DNA from 3 places in the Rhizobium sp. F40D2 genome. Region 2 is predicted to be linked to each of the others. Evidence: riboswitches for the same ligand, from Rfam matches in the RefSeq annotation. Region 2 holds a riboswitch; each other region holds the start of a gene.
The links. A riboswitch is a leader RNA that binds a small molecule or an ion and turns the genes downstream of it on or off. The one in region 2 is predicted to bind cobalamin.
Positions count from the first base shown of each region.

Region 1 (7,388 bases), 310 kb from region 2:
CACGCTCGCCGAAAATATCGGCGGGGCCGATGTCTTCCTCGGCCTGTCGGCCGCAGGCGTCCTAAAGCCTGAGCTGCTGGCGCAAATGGCCGACAAGCCGCTGATCATGGCGCTCGCCAATCCGACGCCTGAGATCATGCCCGATCTCGCCCGTGCCGCCCGTCCCGACGCGATGATCTGCACCGGCCGTTCGGATTTCGCCAACCAGGTCAACAACGTCCTCTGCTTCCCCTATATCTTCCGCGGCGCGCTCGATTGCGGCGCCGAGACGATCAATGAGGAAATGAAGATGGCCGCCGTGCGCGCCATCGCTGCCCTTGCCCGCGAAGAGCCGTCCGATGTCGCCGCCCGTGCCTATTCCGGCGAGACCCCGGTCTTCGGCCCGGATTACCTGATCCCCTCGCCCTTCGATCCGCGCCTCATCCTGCGCATCGCGCCTGCGGTGGCAAAGGCTGCCGAACAGAGCGGCGTGGCGCGCCGGCCGATCCAGGATTTCGACGCCTATCTCGATCAGTTGAACCGCTTCGTCTTCCGCTCCGGCTTCGTCATGAAGCCGATCTTCACCGCGGCAAAGGCCGCCGAGCGCAAGCGCGTCATCTTTTCCGAAGGCGAAGATGAGCGCGTGCTGCGCGCCGCCCAGGTGCTGCTTGAGGAAGGCCTTGCCGACCCTATCCTCATCGGCCGCCCGCAGGTCATCGAGACGCGCCTCAAGCGCTACGGCCTGCGCATCCGGCCGCTGCAGGATTTCGAGGTCATCAATCCGGAAGACGATCCGCGCTTCCGCGAATATGTCGATCTCTATTTCTCCCTGGTCGGCCGCCGCGGTGTCATCCCGGAAGCCGCCCGCACCATCGTGCGTACCAATACCACCGTCATCGGCGCGCTGGCGCTGCGGCGCGGCGAGGCCGATGCGCTGATCTGCGGTCTGGAAGGCCGCTATGAAAAGCATCTGCGCGACGTCCGCCAGATCATCGGCAAGCGCAAGAATGTCCGCGATTTCTCAGCCCTCAGCCTGATGATCTCGCAGCGCGGCGCCACCTTCTTCACCGACACTTACGTCACCTTCAATCCGAGCGCCGAGGAAGTTGCCGAGGCAACGGTGCTGGCGGCCGAGGAAATCCGCCGTTTCGGCATCACCCCACGCGCCGCCCTCGTCTCGCACTCCAACTTCGGCTCGCGCAGATCAGAAAGCGCCACGAAAATGCGCAACGCCCTCCATCTGGTTCGCGAGACCGCCCCAGATCTCGAGGTCGACGGCGAAATGCACGGCGAAAGCGCCATCACCGAAGCGCTGCGCAAGCGCGTCATGCCGGATACGACATTGCACGACGAGGCGAACCTGCTGGTCTTCCCGAACCTCGACGCCGCCAACATCACGCTCGGCGTCGTCAAGTCGATGACGGACGGCCTGCATGTCGGGCCGATCCTGCTCGGTGCCGCCCTGCCCGCCCACATCCTGGCGCCTTCGGTCACCTCCCGAGGCGTCGTCAACATGGCCGCCCTCGCCGTCGTCGAGGCATCGCAGCCGGCGTAAGAACAAAAGCTTAGAGCGGTTCTGCGCTTCCGGGAAGCTGAACCGCTCTAAGCCGGTTGCAACAAACCAACGACACGAGTCTGAAACCGGCCAGCGCCGTATCAGCCACCGGTTATCGACAGACGTCCTTGATCTGCGAGCGCATCCGCGCGCTCGTTGCCGGCAATCCCTAAATGACCCTTGCACCAGGCAATGGCCACCAGGCCATTCAGGGATAGCTGAAGATCGACGGCTTTCCAGATGTCCGCATTGTCGATCATTCGCCTTCGCCCATTCCCGTTCGGGCTGCTCTTCTTCCAGCCGTTGTTCTTCCAGATATGTCGCCGGCCGTTGCAGCCTTTGACGGCATAGATGGAATCGGACCAGATGACCGCGGCTTCGCCAGCTGTTTGGCAATTGATCCACATGGCTGCCCTGAGAACGGCGGTCAATTCCATGGAATTATTGCTGGAGTCTTCAGCGCCGCCGAAGCCGGAGGCGATTTCCACCGCATCGCGATAAGCGACAAACGACCAGCCTCCACGCCCGGAACCGGGCTCATAACAACCGTCCGCGAAGACGTGCAGCCCCTGCTGGGATTCCGGTCCGGCTGATGCCGGTGCGGAGGATCGGATCTCGTCGGGAAAGCCTGTCATTTTCACCGGGGTCTCGGGCGATTGCTGGATAAGATCACGAAAATACGCTAGTATTTTGTCCGAGCTTATTAAGAGAAATACGTTAAGAGGAAACGCGCGGCGGAGTGACGTCGCATTCGCCCCACCGACCGTTTGCTCATTCCGGGACGACGCCGTGAAACGCCGAAACCTGTCTCTTGCCCTCCTTCTCGCCTTCGCAGCGCCCGCCGCTGCGCAGACCAGCGCCATCTGCGAGGACCTGCGCGGCCGTCTCGCCGACCTGCCGCGAACGATCGGCAATGGCAACGGCCCGGAAGCCCGGCAATATGCCAGCGCCATGGCCGAGCAGAACCTCGAGCTGCGCAAGGTTCGCAACGACCTGCGCAGTTACGGCTGCACCTCAGGTAGCATGGTGGTGATCGGCGGCGAGAATGCCGATTATTGCACCGAGCTCTCGCAGGCCGAAACCAGGATGATCGACAATATCGGCTATCTCCAGGACCGGCGCAACGAGCTTGCCGGCCGGAACGGCGCCGATGATGCCCGCCGCGAACTGATGGCCGCGCTCGACCGCAACGGCTGCAACAGCGAGAATTTCTACGCACCCTCCGAACGCAGCGCCAACGACCCCGCCCCAAGCGTCGAGGAACAGGCGATGCGCTCCGATACCTTCATACCGCTCGGCGGCGGTCAGGAGGCTGATCCGCGTTACGGCCTGCCGCGGGCCGATATGCTCTCGCCGGTCAGCACCATCTGCGTGCGCAGCTGCGACGGCGGCTTCTTCCCGATCAGCTCGAACGCCACGTCGGTCGATTTCGGCCGCGATGCGCAGACCTGCGCCAAGATGTGCCCCGGCATCGAGACCCAGCTTTTCTATCGCGACGTGACGAGCACGGAAGCCTCGAACATGATCTCGGTCGCAACCGGCACACCCTACAGCGCCATGAAGAACGCCTTCGCCTACAAAAGCCGCGCGCCCGGCGAGAAAAACGCCTGCGCCTGCAATCTCACCGCCTATTACGACGAGATGCGCGGCAATCAAGCGATAAGCCAGCCACCGCAACAGGGATCGATCACCACCATCCACACCAATCCGCCGGTGAAGGATAGCGCGGCAGCCGCCGCGCCGCAGCCATCGGTTCCGGATCGTCCCTACGACCCCACGCAGAACAAGGTCCGCCAGGTCGGCCCCCAATTCCTCGCCGGCGACCAGGGCTCGATCGACCTTGCCAATCCTGCCGCACCCGGCCCGCAGCCGCAGCAGCAGTGATCGCTACCTCTCGCTCCTTCCCCAGCCATCGTGGAAGACGGTTTCCTCGAGCGGCAGCCGCTGCCGCCAGCCTTTGACCGAGAGTTCCGGCTGGTCATAGAGCCGCTCGACGAAACCGGCGCAGAGCCAGGCAACCACCTCGATATGCTCGGGTATGCCGAGAATGGTCTTCAGGTCGGCTTCGCGAAAGATGCTGACCCAGCCAATGCCGACCCCTTCGGCGCGGGCCGCCAGCCAGAGATTCTGAATGGCGCAGACTGTGGAATAGCTGTCCATCCGCGGGTTGTGCGTGCGCCCCAGCACCACGCTGCCGCTGCGGGTGGGGTCACAGGTCACGCAGATGCCGAGCGGCGCCTCCACGATGCCTTCGAGCTTGAGGGCGCGGTAAGCCTGCCGCCGCTCGCCCTCAAACATCAATGCCGCTTCCTCGTTGGCCTTGGCAAAGGCATCCCGGATGCGCGCTCGCACCGTTGGACTTTTCACCAGAATGAAATTCCACGGCTGCATGAAGCCGACGGAGGGTGCGTGGTGGGCGGCCGTCAACAGCCGTTCCACCACGTCGTCGGGCAAGGGCTCAGGCAGGAACTGGCTGCGAACGTCGCGCCGCGTCATGATCGCATGATAAACGGCCTCGCGTTCGGCCAAGGAAAAACCGGACGCCACTGACAGGGCATCCTCATCAAAGGGTCGCATCGTCAAATCCCCAACAACGCAACCGCCCGCCGTCCGCGCGGGTTGGGTCTATCTTGCCAGGCCGGTCTTCTGACTCGGCGTCATCCGTCTGCCGCAGCCTTCCCGGCGAAAGCCAGTGGCATGATGAAGCGGCGAACGTCAGCCTTACAGCGTTGGGCACGTTCCGGTCTTGCACCGGATTCCCGATTCTCCCGCTTGAAAAGCGGGCACCTGACGGCGCATCTATTTCAGCAAACTGACTCTGCGGCAAGCGGCCTCATGCCGCATTCAACTGCCTGTGACATCGATCGCGTGGACAGCTGCGCATCGCTGCCGTAGAAACGAACAGATCCCAACCGACGCCCGTGGCGCCGCAATTTTTCTCTTTGCAGCCCGGTTGCCCGCGCCCCGCCAGACACCCATGACCCTTGCGGTCGCCCTGTTCATGGAACAGATGATTCCACAGCCATTCGCCATGGCCTTCGGCCATGTTGCCAGCAGCCAGGCGACCGCGATCAACGCCATTGCCCAGCGTATCTCCATGACGATGGGCGTGCCGATCGCCGGTGGTATCCTGGAAATTTCGACCAGCTTCCACGGCGGCAAGCTGCTAGTCTCGGATTTTCACACCGCCTTCTTCAGTGTCTCAATGATTTCGGCGCTGGCCTGCATCACCTTCCTGCGCCTGCCGCGCGATGCCGGCGCCAAACTGACGACGTGCCGCCGCAAGCGCCACCAAGGCGAGCCCAAAGAGGCGATCGCAGAAAACAGCTGATCAACCCAAATTGCCGGCCGGCGCAGCGGCGAAATGACACGCGTCCTCTCCGGCTTACCCTTCCACTTTATGATTTGTTCACACATCAAAGACACACTGCGTCTGCGCGTTTTGGGTTGCTATCAGGACATGGGCATGAGCGCTCGTGATGCAACCGTCAGCGTGGATGCCCGTGTTGATACGCCGGTCGGAACAGATCTGACTGAGCCGCAATTCCAGGCCCCACGGAATGTTCCAGTTTTTGAAAACGATGCCTCTGACAGCCAAGCTCGCGGCGATTATCGTGACCGTCAACCTTTGCGGCATCTCAGCCTTTGCCACCTACACCTGGATGTACGAAACCAAGGCGTTGATCGATGGCGCCAAGGCGAACTGGTCCAAAGATGCGGAGCAGTTTGCGTCCCTGGCCGCCGGTGGTGTGAAATGGGGCAAGGCGAACGCCGTTCGCGAGGCCTATTCGCTCTACCGCGACGACCCCTCGCTTGATCTTGTGCAGTTTGCCGCCTTCAACGCCGAACCTGCCGCCGTCGATACGTGGACGCGCGATGGCATCAGCGGTTTGCCCGCACCCGCCGATCTGGCAAAGAGCCTCAGCGCCAAACCTGAGAAAACGACGATCGATGACAGCGGAATATCTGCCGGTGTTGTGACGATCATCGCGCCGCTTCCGCTGGATAAATCGGGCAAGGCGACCGGCTACGTCGTCACCAATTGGTCGGTCGAAAAAATCGCTGCCGAAGTCAAGCAGAAGGTGCTGATTTCGCTGCTGACGCAGTTCTTGATCACCGCAATCGCCGTTGTCGCCTTCCTTCTCGCCATGCGTAGCCTTGTCGGCCGCCCCCTCCGAATTCTCAGCGAGCGGATCAGCGCGTTGCAGAAAGGCGATCTCGCCTCTCCTGTCACCTATAGGGAAAATGGCGACGAGATCGGTTTCCTCGCACGCGCCCTGGAAGTTTTCCGGAACGAGGCGATTGCCAAGGTCGAAAGAGAGCAGGCCGCGGCCGAGCAGAGCGCCTCATTCGACGCCGAACGGGCGCGGAACGCATCTTTGACGGAAGAAGCCAGCAACGCTCAGCGGCTGGTCATGACAGCGCTCGCAAATGAATTGGAAAAGCTCGCCGCCGGCGACTTCTCGATACACCTGGCCGATCTCGGCCCCGAATTCGACAAACTGCGGCAGGATTTCAACCGCATGGTCGAAGCGGTCGCGGCTGCATTGACCGAGATCAAGATCGCTTCCGTTGCGGTTGAGGGCGGGTCGAGCGAACTTGCATCCTCCGCCGATCAGCTCGCCAAGCGGACCGAACAGCAGGCGGCAGCCTTGGAACAGACCGCCGCGGCACTGGATGAGGTGACCACCACGGTCAGAGTGTCGTCGCAGCAGGCCGAGAGTGCCGGGAAGCTGGTCGAGGAAACGAAGCGTAGCGCTCATGTCTCGGCGACGGTGGTGCGCGACGCGATCGGGGCGATGGACCGGATCCAGACCTCGTCGAGCCAGATCGGCCGCATCATCGGCGTCATCGATGAAATCGCGTTCCAGACGAACTTGCTGGCGCTGAACGCCGGCGTCGAGGCGGCGCGCGCCGGCGAAGCCGGCAAGGGTTTTGCGGTCGTCGCGCAGGAAGTGCGGGAACTCGCCCAGCGGTCCGCCAACGCGGCGAAGGAAATCAAGAACCTGATCAGGGTATCCGGCCAGGAAGTGGCAGCCGGCGTCGGGCTGGTGAACGAAACAGGCGATGCACTCTTGAAGATCGAGGAGCAGATCAACCGCATAAGCGACAGCATCGCCTCGATTGTCCAGTCCTATCGCGAACAGGCGACCGGCCTGCAGGAAATCAACGGCGCCATCAATCAGATGGATCAGGCCACACAGCAGAACGCGGCGATGGTCGAAGAGACCAACGCTGCCTGCCAGGAACTGCGCACACAGGGACGCCTTCTGCAGGATTCGGCCGGCAGGTTCACTGTCGCAGCCTCTCCCGCCAGCCAGCCCAAAGCAGCTCAACCAGATCGTCAATCTCGCCCGGAACAGAGAGTATTTTCGCAGCGCCATGCGGGCAGCGCCGCTATCGCCGCTTCTCCCGATGCCTGGGAAGAGTTCTGACGCCAACTTCGTTCGATAAGCTTTCAATCCTCAACACCCCAAAAATCGGGAAGGGAACAGTTATGAAGAAAGTCGTGACCGCATTTCTTTTGGCCTGCACCGCAGTCGCCGTGCCCATGGGCGTATCCATGGCGCAGGATGCGAAGCTCGCCCCGATCTCCGACTACGTGGCAAGCGACATAAAGCCCTGGCTGAACGACCCGGTCATCATCGAGGCCATCAAGGCGCAGAATGCCGCAAACGCCAATCTGGGCCAGGCCGATATCGACGCCCTCGACAAGAAGTGGCGCGCCGAGGTCGATGGTTCCGACCATTCGATGATCGACGGCGTGCTCGGCAATGCGCTGTCGAAATTCCTTCAGGAAAAGAAGGCTGCCTCCAATGGCAAGATTGCCGAGGTGTTCGTCATGGATGCAAAG
Region 1 is NZ_CM131436.1:3,605,695-3,613,082, reverse strand. Features, by position in the region: gene ACS4RS_RS17380 (NADP-dependent malic enzyme) at 1-1,534, shown strand, start outside; gene ACS4RS_RS17375 (RNase H family protein) at 1,636-2,169, opposite strand; gene ACS4RS_RS17370 (DUF2865 domain-containing protein) at 2,324-3,418, shown strand; gene bluB (5,6-dimethylbenzimidazole synthase) at 3,422-4,111, opposite strand; cobalamin riboswitch at 4,154-4,340, opposite strand; partial or broken gene ACS4RS_RS17360 (MFS transporter) at 4,461-4,865, shown strand; gene ACS4RS_RS17355 (methyl-accepting chemotaxis protein) at 5,095-6,969, shown strand; gene ACS4RS_RS17350 (hypothetical protein) at 7,032-7,388, shown strand, end outside.
Region 1: another riboswitch for cobalamin. It lies ahead of bluB (5,6-dimethylbenzimidazole synthase); the one in region 2 lies ahead of ACS4RS_RS15830 (ABC transporter substrate-binding protein).

Region 2 (7,388 bases):
CCGAGCACGAGATACCCGACCATCTGGTTGGCGAGCCAGGCCAGCAGAACCGCCGTTAGCGCCATGCGCCGGGGAAGAATGACCGCCGATACCGCCGCCAGGGCCACGAAGGGAGTGACGCAGGCAAAAAGCAGGCTGAGAGCGACGCTCGCACCTGAAATGATGATGACCCAGGCGACGGCGAAGCCGGGGATGACGGGGCGCAAGGGAAACTGATTTCGTTCGAGCATCTCGAAACTCCGTTCGACCGGGCGGGGCGCACGCGCGCGCCCCGAGAAATCATACGCCAGTCCATGAAAAAGGCCAGTGAGGTCATACCTCATCGTTGAGATCGAAAGTCCCGGCCGTTCCTCAATCCATGACGTATTGGACATGATGCCGGCCATGCACGGCCGATTTCTGGACATGGGCGCGAACGCCGAAAACCCGGCCGATCATCTCCTCCGTCAGCACATGCTCCGGCGCGCCTGAGGCAACGACCTCGCCCTTCTGAAGCACCGCCAGGCTGTCGCAGAACATCGCCGCCAGGTTGAGATCGTGCAGCGCGACGATGCAGGTGATGCCGAGCTTCGAGATCAGCTGGAGAATGTCGAGCTGGTGCTGGATATCGAGATGATTGGTCGGCTCGTCGAGCAGCAGCTCGCTCGGCGTCTGCGCCAGCGATCGCGCAATATGGACACGCTGGCGCTCGCCGCCCGACAGCGTCTGCCAGAGCTGGCCCGCCCTCGCCTGCATGTCGACCCGCACCAGCGCTTCCTCGACGGCGGCATCGTCCTCCGCGCCCAAGGGCGCAAGCAGCCCGCGATGCGGCGTGCGGCCGAGCCGCACCACGTCGCGCACGGTCAGCTGGGTATCGGTCGTCGACTGCTGCTCGACGAAAGCGATACGGCGGGCAAGGGCTGCGCGCGACAGCGAGGCGATATCGTCTTCGCCCAGCCGGATGACGCCGCTGCGGACCTTGCGCAGCCGGCAGATCAGCCTCAGGAGGCTCGATTTGCCGGACCCGTTCGGCCCGAGCAGACCGAGCACCTTGCCCTTTGTCACCGTCAGGCTGACGCCGTTGACGATGACCGTATCGCCGGCGGCGAAACTCACCGCGTCGATGGTAATGCTCATGCGCTTCTCCGCACACGATAGAGGATGACGGCGAAGGCCGGCGCGCCGAAGAGCGCCGTGACGACGCCGATCGGCAGGACCTGTTGCGGGATGATGATGCGCGAGACGATATCGGCGCCGACCATATAGATCGCGCCGCCGAGCGCCGTTGCCGGCAGCAGCCGTCGATGACCCGGTCCGACGAGGAAGCGGGCGGCATGCGGAATGACCAGGCCAACGAAGCCGATCGAGCCGACCATGCTGACGACGCTTGCCGTCATCGCCGCCGTCAGGCCGAACAGCAGGATCTGGACGCGGCGCACCGCGATGCCGAGCGAGGCGGCCGCATCCGAGCCGAAGGCGAAGGCATCGAGCGCCCTGACATGGGCCATGCAGATGAGGAAACCTGTGAGCGCGATCGGCACCGAGAGATAGACATCCGGCCAGCGCACGCCGCTGAGCGAACCGAGAAGCCAGAACAGGATGCCGCGTGCCTGCTCGGCATTCGCCGATGTCGTCACGATGTAGGAGGTCAGCGCAGTGAAGAGCTGCGAACCGGCAACACCGCACAGGATGATGCGCTCGCCGGTTCCCCCCGCACCCGTCGCAAGGAAGCCGACCAGCAGAAAGGCAACAACCGCGCCGATGAAGGCGCCGCTGGACAGGCCGAGAACACCGTAGCCGAAGCCGAGGATCATCACGCAGACGGCTCCCGTCGAGGCGCCGGCGGAGATGCCGAGCACATAGGGCTCGGCCAGCGGATTGCGCAGCAGCGCCTGCAGGACGGCGCCGCAGAGCGAGAGCGACGCGCCGGCGCTGGCTGCAACCAGCGCCCGGCTCAGACGATAATCCCAGACGATGCCCTGGTGGATGCGGCTGAGCTCGAATTGCGTTCCGAACAGGCGGTTGGAGACTGCCTCCGCCGTCGTCGCCAGCGGGATCGCGATCTCGCCGATCGAAACGGCGAGACTGATCATCAGCCCGAGAAGGAAAATGGCTGAAATGGTGAGCGTGCCAAGCGCCCACCATCCTTGTTGCCTGACCGACACTGCCTTCACTGCGACAGGCCGAAGGATTTGATGCCGTTCGCCAAGGTCTCGATGCCGTCGATCGTGCGGATCGTCGGGTTCATCGATTGCGCGTCCATCATCACGAAGTGCTTGTTCCTGACGGCATCGAGCTCCTTGGTCACGGGATCGTTCTCGAGAAAATCGATCTTGACCTTCGGATCGTCGGCGGCATAGCGGCGCCGGTCCATGGTGGCGAGCACGATGACGGCCGGGTTCGCCTGGGCAATGGTTTCCCAGCCGACCAGCGGCCATTCCTCTTCGGTCGTGACGACATTCCTGGCGTCGATCGCCTTCAGGATATAGGCAGGCGCGCTGTTCTTGCCGGCGATGAAGGCGTCGCCGTTGACTTCCTTGCTGGAGAACCAGAAGACGATAGGCAGGCTCTTGCCCGACGCGGCTGATATCGACGCGACGGCATCCGCCTCGCGCTTTTTCAACTCGGAAATCAGCGCATCGCCGCGCTCCTTCACGTCGAAGATCTCCGAGAGCTCAGCGATTTCACGATAGATCAGCTCCATCGTGAACAGCTCCTTGCGCACACCGTCGCCGCCATCGGTGTTGATCTTGGCGACGCAATCGGCCGGCGCGAGATAGGTATTGATCCCGAGATCCTGGAACTGCTCCCGGTTGCCGACGGAGCCCTGCGCGCCGACATGCCATTCGAACTCGGCCGCCACCAGGTCGGGCTCCCGCCCGACGACGGATTCGAAGCTCGGATCATTGTCGGCGAGACGCTTTATCTTGCTGTTGACCTCGGCATATTGCGGCAGGACGGGACCGACCCAGACGGCCGTGCCGGCGATCTTGTCGGCAAGGCCGAGCGAGAAGAGAATTTCGGTCATGCCCTGGCCGATCGAAACGATCTTCGACGGCGCTTTCTGGAAAGTCACCTGCTCACCGCAATTGGTGATGGTCAAAGGATATTGGGTGGCGGCAAGGCTCGGTGCAGCAAGGCCGATCAGCCCGAATGCAAATGTCATGGTGGCGAGAATCTGTCGCATGAAAACCTCGATTGAAGGAAAAAGCACGGCAATGCCGCACGCGCGGCCAAAGGCACGCTGACGCGCGCTAGCCGCAGGAGGTCCAATCGAGACGGATGCATGCCGGAAATCGGCGGAGGTTCAGAAGGTCAATCATGTCTGTTCCTTGTCCGGGCATCCCCGCCCGGTTAATTGGATCGTGATTGACGGCAGGTCTCCTGGCTTGCGGATATCCGTCTTTCATCCGCCTTCCCGCAATATATCGCAGTGGCGAAGCTATAAGCCCTTCAGAGATGGCCGGTCGCTGACCACACCTGAGATGATCGACAATCCGCATACAGTTGCGGGGGCAGCCACGGTCTCGGTCCCTTCTGGGTCGTCCTCACCGTGTTCCCTATTAATCCCCTTGGAGTCATCTTCAGGGAACCGTCACACCCAGTTACGTCGCCGGCCCGCGCGGCGTCAACAACTATTGCGGGGGATTCTATTTGGGTAGGTCGCCAATACCGGCGCCCTTCAACCATATCAAAGGAAAATAGTCGCGGTGGCGTCTCTATATGACTGGTCTAAATTAGCCGGAAGAACCAGGCCGCACCGGCCGGGCAGGAGAGCGCCATGCGAGTATCCGTAACCGAGTCGGCTGCTCTATGTGGGCAATGATTTTGGCAGGACGGATGTGGAGGAGATCGTTTGAGGGATGGTTGTGGGCGCGGCATCCGCCAACCTCCCTCATGCTGAGGTGCGCAGCCCGGGAGGGCGAAGCCTCGAAGCACGCGCCGCAACGTTGCGCCTTGCGTGCTACAAGGCATCCAACGGAATCTTCAGATAGCGCCGGCCGTTCTCCTCCGGCTCGGGCAGCCGCCCGCCGCGGATGTTGACCTGTAGCGCGTGCAGCATCAGCTTCGGTTTCGGCAGCGTACGGTCGCGCGCCTGGCGCAGCGCCACAAAGCCGGCCTCGTCGATGCCCGATATATGCGGATTGGCGCCCTTCTGGGCGGTCACCGTGCTTTCCCAGCGGGGATGGCGACCGCCAGGCTGATAGTCGTGGCCGGAAAAGAGCCGGGTCTCCTCGGGCAGCGACAGGATGGCCTGGATCGAGTGCCAGAGGGCGCTGGCGCTGCCGCCGGGAAAATCCGTGCGCGCCGTGCCGGAATCCGGGGTGAATACGGTGTCGTGCACGAAGGCGGCGTCGCCGATCACAAAGGTCACCGAGGCAAGCGTATGGCCGGGCGAGAACATTACACGGGCTTTAAGCCCGCCGATCTCGAAAGTGTCGCCCTCGGCAAACAGCCGGTCCCATTGCGAGCCGTCGGTTTCGAGTGCCGGCCAGTTGTAGATTTCCTTCCAGAGCAGCTGGACCTCGGTGACATGGGCGCCGATCGCCGTCGGCGCGCCGGTCTTTCCTTTGAGGTAGTGGGCGGCGGAGAAATGATCGGCATGCGGATGCGTGTCGAGGATCCACTCGACCGTTAGCCCTTCGCTGTCGATATGCGCGAGGATGGCGTCGGCATTGGTCGTTCCCGTCGCACCCGACATCTCGTCGAAATCGAGCACCGGGTCGATGATGGCGCAGCGTTTCGTTACCGGGTCCGAAACGACATATTGCACACTGCAGGTGCGGGGTTCGAAGAAGGCCTTCACGACAACCGCCTGCCCTGCCCGCTTTTCCAGCCAGCGGCGTGCGCCGGCAAGATCGAAGCCGAGGTTTTGACCGAAGGCCTCGACTTCCCCAGGCTGCATCCGCCCGTCGAGCACCTCTCCGAGCGCATAGAGCGTCAGCGCCCGTGTGCCACTCTTGCAATGAGCGACGACCGGCCCCTTCGCTTGCATCATCGCCCTCTGGAAGGCGCGGATATCGGCCTCGGTGATCTCGGCCCCTTTTACCGGCACGAAGCTGTAGGCGAGCCCCGCGGCGGCGGCGGAAGCCTTTTCCGCCGCATCGCCCGGCTGCCCCGGCTCCTCGCCATCCGGCCGGGCATTGATGACGCCGGCAAAACCGTCTGCCGCAAAAGCAGCAAAACCGGCGGCATCGGGCTGCCCCGCCACCGATATCAGCTCATTGACCCTCACGGATGTCATCGAAGCCCCCGCGCTGCCTGCATCGGCAGTATCGCATGTATATCGGTACAATCTCACAAGTATATTGCCGAGCGCAAGAATAGTCGCTTGGCGCCACCCCCGCGCCTGCAACCGTGCCTTCGCCAGCCCGCCTGCCGCCTGGCAGGCGATGGCGCGGGAATAGAGCATGAGGGGATCAGGCATCGGGTCGACAGACGCCAACGTCCAAAAGAGCCTCATCCTTGTACGTTGCCGTTGCCAATGTTCCGGAGTCCAGGAGGTCGACGCGTCATTCCGCAGAGCCTGCGTCGTCACCCTCACGCCGCCGGCTCATTGAGCATCGCCTCGATATTGTAACCGTCAGGATCGAGAACGAAGCAAGCATAGTAGTTGTCGGCATATTCCGGCCGCGAGCCGGGCGCACCATTGTCCCTTGCGCCAGCCCGATATTCAGCAATGCCGGCCGCCGCCATGCTCCTTCCAGCCGCTCGACATCGGCAATGATATCGGCCTAAGGTCCAGGCGCGATGGACTGGATAACGCTCGCAAATGCCTTACGGGATCAGCCTCAAATGTCTGAACGAGACGGCATCGCCGGTTTTCAAACTCTGGGATCAAGCAGCGGCATTCGAAGAGACGGCTTCGATGCGGGCTTTGAATTATCCTCCGCACCTCACCCTCGCAGTTTATCAGGCGTTTGATGCAGATCGATTGGGCGAGGCGCTTGAAGGTATTTTTCGGACGCGCTCCACCGTGACCATAGCCTTTTCGGGCATCGGCTATTTTCAGAACGACTTCCTCGTTCTCTGGGCGCGCCCGATCCCAGACGGCGATCTTCTCCAACTGCACGCGGCTCTCCATCGAAAGATCGATCCTACCTTCTGTCATGAGCACTATCGACCCGGCAATTGGGCGCCCCACTGCACCATTGCAGCGAAAGTGCCGAAGGCGAAATCAGCGGCCGCGATCAAATGGGCGAACGAAAACAGCATGCAGTTCTCGGTAAATTTCGACGCCGCCGATTGTGTCCGGTTTCCGCCTGTTGAGATATTGAGCGAGATCAGGTTGGCGCAGCGATGATGCTGCCGGCGCAGGGCTACATTGGCGGCCTGATGGTTCGACGCCAGTCGCAGAATCCACCGCTGCGACTGACATTTTCAAACCATGCTCCAAAGCCGCTAGACGCGCCACTCCCCATCAGCATCGGCTGACGCGGCAAACAGCGCGGCGCCAACCTCGCCGGACAGCAGCATCTCGTTGCGCGCCCTGCCCGCCCCGATCGTCGGCAGGCGGTCGGCGAGTGCGGCAACGCGGCAATCGAACAGAACAGGCATGTTCACCTCGATCATCTCCAGGATCGCATCGTCGAGTTCGGCGGGCCTCTCGCAGCGAATGCCGTGTCCGCCATAGGCTTCGGCAAGCTTCACAAAATCCGGGTTTCCGTGCTGCCTTTGCCGAGCCGTTCCCTGATCGCCGCCGTTGAGAATGAAGATCTTGATCGGCGCGTTGTGCTGCACGGCGGCCGACATTTCCTTCATCGTCACCTGCACGGAGGCATCGCCGGCGATGTCGATGACAAGGCTGTTCGGATTGGCGATCTGCACGCCGAGGGCGGCGGGCAGCCCGTATCCCATCGTCCCCAGGCCGCCTGACGTCACCCAACGGTTCGGTCGCTCGAAGTCGTAAGATTGCGCCGCCCATATCTGATGCTGGCCGACCTCCGTCGTGATGTAGGTATCCCGATGCTTCGTCAGTTCATAAAGCCGCTCGATGGCATATTGCGGCATGATGACGTCCTCGCGCTTCGCATAGGAAAACGATCGGCGCGCCCGCCAGCCGGCAATCGCGCTCCACCACTCGGCCAGCCGCGCCCGGTCCGGCGCCTGCGGCAGCGCCCGCCACAGGCGAACGAGCTCGGCCAGCACGCCGCCCGCGTCGCCCTGGATGGCGATATCGGCGCGCACAGTCTTGTTGAGCGAGGCAGCATCGATATCGATCTGAATCTTCCGGGAGTTCGGTGAGAAACCATCGACGCTGGCGGCGAGCCCGGCGTCGAAGCGAACTCCGATGCAGAGCATAAGGTCGCAGTCCTGTATTGCCATGTTGGCCTCATCGGAGCCGTGAAGCCCGGCCATCTTCAGCCAGTTCGGGCCGGAAGCCGGATAGGCGCCGAGCCCCATCAGCG
Region 2 is NZ_CM131436.1:3,299,579-3,306,966, reverse strand. Features, by position in the region: gene ACS4RS_RS15845 (hypothetical protein) at 1-230, opposite strand, end outside; gene ACS4RS_RS15840 (ATP-binding cassette domain-containing protein) at 352-1,116, opposite strand; gene ACS4RS_RS15835 (iron chelate uptake ABC transporter family permease subunit) at 1,113-2,153, opposite strand; gene ACS4RS_RS15830 (ABC transporter substrate-binding protein) at 2,150-3,166, opposite strand; cobalamin riboswitch at 3,337-3,591, opposite strand; gene blh (bifunctional sulfur transferase/dioxygenase Blh) at 3,944-5,224, opposite strand; partial or broken gene ACS4RS_RS15820 (VOC family protein) at 5,521-5,718, opposite strand; gene ACS4RS_RS15815 (2'-5' RNA ligase family protein) at 5,753-6,283, shown strand; gene ilvB (biosynthetic-type acetolactate synthase large subunit) at 6,382-7,388, opposite strand, start outside.

Region 3 (7,388 bases), 170 kb from region 2:
CGCTGCGGCGGGTCAGCGCGCGCAGCCGCCCCGGATCGAAGAAAACACGCAGCGCTCGGAACCGGCGCCGATCCAATTTCATAAGCATGGCAAGACAACTAGGCAGGAAGAGGCCCGGTCAAGGGCGATGGCGCAGTCCGCTTGCAGTGTAATTGCGGCGAAAAGCCGGCGCGCGGGTCAAATATTTATGACGTAAACCTCTGATAAATGACGATATTTCTGGTGGAGTAAGTCGTGTTTCAATGAACGTGCCTGCCTTGCCGCCGGCGGCCGGCCGTCAAGGCCGGTTGACTTCACTCCTCACCTTGCCTAACCATCCCTCAACGGATGGCCTCAAGACCATCCCACGCGGATGGTCATCTGACCATCCTCGGATATAACGGATGGTTCCGGATCGGCGTTATGCCTTCCGGATGAAAAGGGAATGTGACGGGGCGGACCCACACCGGGCGCCTTCATCACAGCCGACCCCGCGACTGTAGAGCGGTCAGGGTCTTCCATCCGGCATCGAGCCCTTCCTGCCCGCATGCAATCGTGTCGGCGGGCGGGACGGGCGGCATGCCGGAAAAGCCACTGGACATGCATGGTGATCAACCGGGGTCGGACGCCTCCATTTCTACGAATCGTCCACTTCTTCACCAATGCAGCCGGGAAGGCGAGGCAGATTCGCTGGCACGATCAGGGGCGACCGGTTTCCGGTCCGCCCCGATCGCGGCCGACAACCGCGAGCCAGGAGACCTGCCACTCGTGCCGGGCGAAAAGCCCAACCCTGGGCAAGAGACCCGCTGCCAGCACGGAGGTTGTTTTGGCTGAACGATTGAATTCGGCGCTGCCTCGTGCGGTGCAGGGGAGCACTTTCCTCTCCACCCTCATTCCTGTGCTTGTCACAGGAATCCAGTGCACCCAAGTCCTTGGGCGCGGGAGACTACCTTCCCGAATGAGAGTCATTCACGGCGCGGACGCGCCGTGGCTGGATTCCTGTGACGAGCACAGGAATGAGGGTGGGTGGAGCGCAGTACCCCGTCAAAGGGCCGTTTGCGCATGACGACCGCTCTATCGATCACTACAGTCTTCATCCTCGGCGGCGCACGCTCCGGTAAATCCCGCTTTGCCGAAAACGTTGTCGTTTCAACCGGCCTTGATCGCCACTATCTCGCGACCGGCCGGGCCTGGGACGAAGAGATGCAGGCCCGCATTGCCCAACACAGGGCTGATCGCGGCCCGTCATGGACGACGCATGAGGAGCCGTTCGATCTCGTCGGCAAGCTCGCCGCCATCGACGGTGAGGGCCGGGTCGTGCTGATCGACTGCCTCACACTCTGGGTCACCAATCTGATGATGGCGGAGCGCGATATGGCGGCGGAATTTTTGGCGCTCGCCGATTATTTGCCGCGGGCAAAGGCGCGCCTTGTTTTCGTTTCCAACGAGGTCGGCCTCGGCATCGTGCCGGACAATCGGATGGCGCGGGATTTTCGCGATCATGCCGGCCGGCTCCACCAGATGATCGCGGCAAAGGCCGCCGAAGTCTATTTCATCGCGGCAGGCCTGCCGCTGAAAATGAAGGGTTAAATCCATGAGCCAACATAAGATTCCTGCGACCGTCATCACCGGTTTCCTCGGCGCCGGCAAGACGACGATGATCCGCAACCTGCTTACCAATGCCGGCGGCAAAAAGATCGCGCTGATTATCAATGAATTCGGCGATCTCGGTGTCGACGGCGAGGTACTGAAGGGCTGCGGTGCGGAGAACTGCAGCGAGGACGATATCATCGAGCTCACCAATGGCTGCATCTGCTGCACGGTTGCCGACGATTTCATTCCGACGATGACGAAGCTCTTGGAACGCGGGCAGCGGCCCGACCATATCGTCATCGAAACCTCGGGCCTGGCTTTGCCACAGCCGCTGGTGGCGGCCTTCAACTGGCCTGATATTCGTACCCAGGTGACCGTCGACGGCGTCATCACGGTAGTCGACAGCGCGGCTGTCGCCGCCGGACGTTTCGCCGACGACCACGATGCCGTCGAGGCGGCGCGCGGCGAGGATCAATCGCTCGATCACGAGAGCCCGATCGAGGAACTGTTCGAGGATCAGCTCACCTGCGCCGATCTCATTGTGCTCAACAAGACCGACCTGATCGACGTGGCCGGTCTCGGCCGGGTGCGCGACGAGGTCGCCGCCCGCACCCAGCGCAAACCGGCGATGATCGAGGCGAAAAACGGCGCGGTGCCGGCCGGCATCCTGCTCGGCCTCGGCATAGGCACAGAGGACGATATCGCCAACCGCAAGTCTCACCACGAGCTGGAGCATGAGGACGGCACGCCGCACGATCATGACGAATTCGACAGCTTCGTCGTCGATCTCGGCCCGGTCGCCGATCCCGCCGGCTTCGCCGAGTCGCTGAAGAGCATCATATCAGCCCATGACGTGCTGCGCCTCAAGGGCTTCGTCGATGTTTCGGGCAAGCCGATGCGCCTGCAGCTCCAAGCCGTCGGCAGCCGCATCGACCACTATTTCGACCGCGCCTGGGCGCCTGGCGAAAAGCGCGGCACGCGCCTCGTCGTCATCGGTCTGCATGAGATGGATCAAGGCGCGGTCAAGGCGGCGATCGAGGCGCTGGCGTAAACCCATGCATCTGCTTCTGGCCCAGCAGGGAACGATCAGCGACGGCGAGGAGGCGATCGATCTCGGTCAGACGCCGGGCGATATCCTGTTCCTGTCGGCTGCCGACAGCGAGCTTGCGGCGATCGCGGCCGCCCATCGCGCCTGCGGTGGGCCGCATTCGCTGAGGCTTGCGAGCCTGATGAGCCTCAAGCACCCGATGTCGGTCGATACCTATGTCGAGCGCACGGCGCGGCACGCCAAGCTCATCATCGTTCGTGCGCTCGGCGGCGCCAGCTATTTCCGCTATGCGCTGGAAGCGCTGCATGCGACAGCCTCCCGCGCCGGCGCGCAGATTGCGGTGCTGCCGGGCGATGCGAGGCCGGATGCGGGGCTGGTACCCTTCTCGAACCTCGCTGCCGACGATCTCGATGCACTCTGGTCCTATCTCATCGAGGGCGGCGACGCCAATGCGCGCGCCTTTCTCGATTATGCCGGGGCGATGCTGTCGGGCGCGAAGAAGCCGGCGCCGGCGGTGCCGTTGATGAAGGCCGGCATCTGGTGGCCGGGGCAGGAGCTGATCGGGGTCGAGGAGTGGCGGCGGATGACCGCGCATTCGACGGAGAAGGTGGCGGTGAGGCCAATCGCCGCCATCAGCTTCTACCGCGCCCTCGTGCAGAGCGGCGAGACCAAGCCGATCGAGGCGCTGATCGACGCCTTGCAGGCGCAAGGCCTTCGGCCGCTACCAGTCTTTGCCTATAGCCTCAAGGATCCGGTTTCGACAGGCATTATCGAAAGCGTGTTTTCAGCGCTGAAACCCGATGTCGTGATCAATACGACCGGCTTTGCGGTCTCGGCACCCGGCGCCAACCGGCAGCCGACAGTGCTGGAGGCGAACGGGGCAATGGTGCTGCAGGCGATCCTGTCGGCCTCGTCGCGGGAGACATGGACAGCTTCGGCGCAAGGCCTGTCGGCGCGGGATCTCGGCATGAACGTGGCGCTGCCCGAAGTTGATGGCCGGGTGCTGGCGCGGGCGGTCTCCTTCAAGACGGCGGCGCTTTACGATGCTGCCGTCGAGACCAACGTTGTCGCCAGTGAACCGGATGCCGGCCGGGTGCGCTATACGGCGGAACTCGCCGCCAACTGGGCGCGGCTACGCGCCACTCCGGCTCGCGACCGGCGCATCGCGCTCGTGATGGCGAATTATCCGAACCGCGATGGCCGGCTCGGCAACGGGGTCGGCCTGGATACGCCTGCCGGCAGCATCGAGGTGCTGCGGGCGATGGCGGCGGCGGGTTATCCGCTCGCCGATATTCCGACCGACGGCGATGCGCTGATCCGGCATCTGATGCAAGGGCCGACCAATTCGGGGCATGATGGCAGGAACATCCGCGAAACGCTTTCGCTCAGTCTCTACAACAGCTTCCTGGACTCTCTTCCCAACAAGATTCAGGATGAGGTGAGGGCCCGCTGGGGCGATCCCGAGAACGATCCGTATTTTCGCGAGGGTGTGTTCGCTCTGCCTTTCGCCCGCTTCGGCGGCGTCCTCGTCGGCATTCAGCCGGCGCGCGGTTATAATATCGATCCGAAGGAGAGCTATCATTCGCCGGATCTCGTGCCGCCGCACGGTTATCTCGCCTTTTATGCTTTCCTGCGGCGCGCGTTCGGCGCCGATGCCGTCATTCACATGGGCAAACACGGCAATCTCGAATGGCTGCCGGGCAAGGCGCTGGCGCTGTCGGAGGAGTGTTATCCCGAGGCGATCCTCGGGCCCATGCCGCATCTCTACCCCTTCATTGTCAACGATCCGGGCGAGGGCACGCAGGCCAAGCGCCGGACTGCCGCCGTCATCATCGATCACATGACGCCGCCTTTGACGCGAGCCGAGAGCTACGGGCCGCTCAAGGATCTCGAAGCGCTGGTCGACGAATATTACGAGGCCTCCGGCGGCGATCCCCGCCGCATCCGCCTGCTCAGCCGGCAAATCCTCGATCTGGTCACCGATATCGGCCTCGACCGGGATGCCGGCATAAAGAGCGGCGAAAGCGAAGGCGAAGCGCTGAAGAAGCTCGACGCCTATCTCTGCGACCTGAAGGAAATGCAGATCCGGGATGGGCTGCATGTGTTCGGCGTGTCGCCCGAGGGGCGGCTGCTGACGGATTTGACCGTGGCGCTGGCGCGGGTACCGCGCGGGCTGGGCGAGGGCGGGGATGCGAGTTTGCAGCGGGCGATTGCTGGGGATGGGCTGAAAAACCCCTCCCCAACCCCTCCCCACAAGGGGGAGGGACTTGCTGGGCGCATCGTCTCGTCATCAGCTTTGGTCGCAGAGGTTGCCGCAAGCGCGACGGTAAGCCCCTCCCACCTGTGGGGAGGGGTTGGGGAGGGGCCTTCCTTCGACCCTCTCGACTGCGACATGGCCGCCCCGTGGACCGGAACGCGTCCCGCAATACTCGCCGACGTTCTCGATGCACCATGGCGCACCAACGGCGACACTGTCGAGCGCATCGAATTGCTGGCGGCCAATCTGGTCTCTGGCGAGGTCGCCTGCCCCGCGGAATGGACGGCGACGCAGGCGGTGCTCTCCGAGATCGAGACCCGTCTCAAACCCTCAATCCTTGCCTGCGGCCCGGCGGAAATCGCGGGCCTGCTTGCCGGCCTCGACGGCCGCTTCGTCGCACCCGGTCCGTCGGGTGCGCCGACGCGCGGGCGGCCCGACGTACTGCCCACGGGGCGCAATTTCTATTCGGTCGACAGCCGCGCGGTGCCGACACCGGCCGCTTACGAACTCGGCAAGAAATCCGCCGAACTGCTGGTGCGCCGCTATGTGCAGGATCACGGCGAATGGCCGGTTTCTCTGGGGCTGACGGCCTGGGGCACGTCGAACATGCGCACTGGCGGCGACGATATTGCCCAGGCGCTGGCGCTGATCGGCGTCAAGCCGCTTTGGGATATGAGTTCGCGCCGCGTCACCGGCTATGAGATCATACCGCAAGCCATGCTCGGGCGGCCGCGTGTCGACGTGACACTCCGCATCTCCGGCTTCTTCCGCGACGCTTTTCCCGAGCAGATCGCCCTGTTCGACAAGGCGGTCCGCGCCGTCGGCGCGCTTGAAGAGGACGAGGCCGACAATCCGATAGCGGCGCGCATGCGTGGCGAGGCGGCAAGGCTTGCAGCCGCCGGTCTCGACGCCGCCGCGGCGAAACGCCGGGCGGGCTACCGGGTCTTCGGCTCGAAGCCCGGCGCCTACGGCGCCGGACTGCAGGCGCTGATCGACGAGAAGGGTTGGGAGCGGCGCGCCGATCTCGCCGAGGCCTATCTCGTCTGGGGCAGCTATGCTTATGGCGCCGGCGAGGAGGGCAAGGCCGAACGCGGCCTGTTCGAAGAGCGGCTGCGTTCGGTGCAGGCCGTGGTTCAGAACCAGGACAATCGCGAACACGATCTGCTCGACAGCGACGACTATTACCAGTTCGAGGGCGGCATGGCGGCCGCGGCCGAGGCGCTCAGAGGCGCCCGCCCCTCGATCTACCACAATGACCATTCGAGGCCGGAGCGGCCGGTGATCCGTTCGCTGGAGGAAGAGATCGGCCGCGTCGTGCGCGGGCGGGTCGTCAATCCGAAATGGATATCGGGCGTCATGCGCCACGGCTACAAGGGCGCGGCCGAGATCGCCGCCACTGTCGATTATCTCTTCGCTTTCGCGGCGACGACGGGTGCGGTCGGCGCGCATCATTTCGAAGCTGTCTATCAGGCCTTCGTCACCGATCCGGCCGTGCGTAGCTTCATGGTGGAAAAGAACCCGGCGGCATTTGACGAGATGGCGGCGCGGCTGCGCGAGGCGATCGACCGCAGCCTTTGGACGCCGCGCAGCAATTCGGCCCGGTTCGACCTGGCCATACAACAGAATGAGGTGAACCGATGAGCGACGAAATCCCGGACAACGAAACGGGCAAGGACGATGCGCGCCACGCCGAGAAGATGGCGAAGAAGAAGGCCGCGCGCGACAAGATCATGGCGACCAAGACCGACGGCAAAGGTCTGATTATCGTCCACACCGGCAAGGGCAAGGGCAAATCATCCGCCGCCTTCGGCATGATCTTCCGCCACATCGCCCATGGCAAACCCTCGGCCGTCGTTCAGTTCATCAAGGGCGCGATGTGGACCGGCGAGCGCGACCTGATCGAGAAACATTTCTCTGATCTCTGCCAGTTCCACACCATGGGCGAGGGGTTCACCTGGGAAACGCAGGACCGCGCCCGCGACGTTGCCGCCGCCTCGGCTGCCTGGGAAAAGGCCAAGGAGCTGATCCGCGATGAGCGCAATTCGATGGTGCTGCTCGACGAAATCAACATTGCGCTGCGCTACGACTATCTCGACATCAACGAAGTCGTCGCCTTCCTGACGGCCGAGAAGCCCGTCATGACGCATGTCGTGCTGACGGGGCGCAACGCGAGGGAAGAACTGATCGAGATCGCCGATCTCGTCACCGAGATGGAACTCGTCAAGCATCCCTTCCGCTCCGGCATCAAGGGCCAGCCGGGGGTGGAATTCTAGAGCGATTCAGCTTGGAATTGCTCCAGGCATCAGTTGAGGGAAAGGCTGCGCAGGATCGCGGCCGTCTCCTCATCCGCCGGGAAGAAGGATTCCACGGCCAGTTCCGACAGAGTAATGTCGACGGGCGTGCCGAAGACCGTGGTCGTCGAGATCAGGGATAGCAGGCCGGCCTTAGTCGAAAGCTTCAACGGAATGGCGATGCCGGCGTGGTCGGCATGCGCCTCGTTCGCAGCTTCCG
Region 3 is NZ_CM131436.1:3,471,419-3,478,806, forward strand. Features, by position in the region: gene ACS4RS_RS16680 (chloride channel protein) at 1-88, opposite strand, end outside; cobalamin riboswitch at 368-760, shown strand; gene cobU (bifunctional adenosylcobinamide kinase/adenosylcobinamide-phosphate guanylyltransferase) at 1,042-1,569, shown strand; gene cobW (cobalamin biosynthesis protein CobW) at 1,574-2,623, shown strand; gene cobN (cobaltochelatase subunit CobN) at 2,628-6,518, shown strand; gene cobO (cob(I)yrinic acid a,c-diamide adenosyltransferase) at 6,515-7,150, shown strand; gene ACS4RS_RS16705 (MmyB family transcriptional regulator) at 7,180-7,388, opposite strand, start outside.
Region 3: another riboswitch for cobalamin. It lies ahead of cobU (bifunctional adenosylcobinamide kinase/adenosylcobinamide-phosphate guanylyltransferase); the one in region 2 lies ahead of ACS4RS_RS15830 (ABC transporter substrate-binding protein).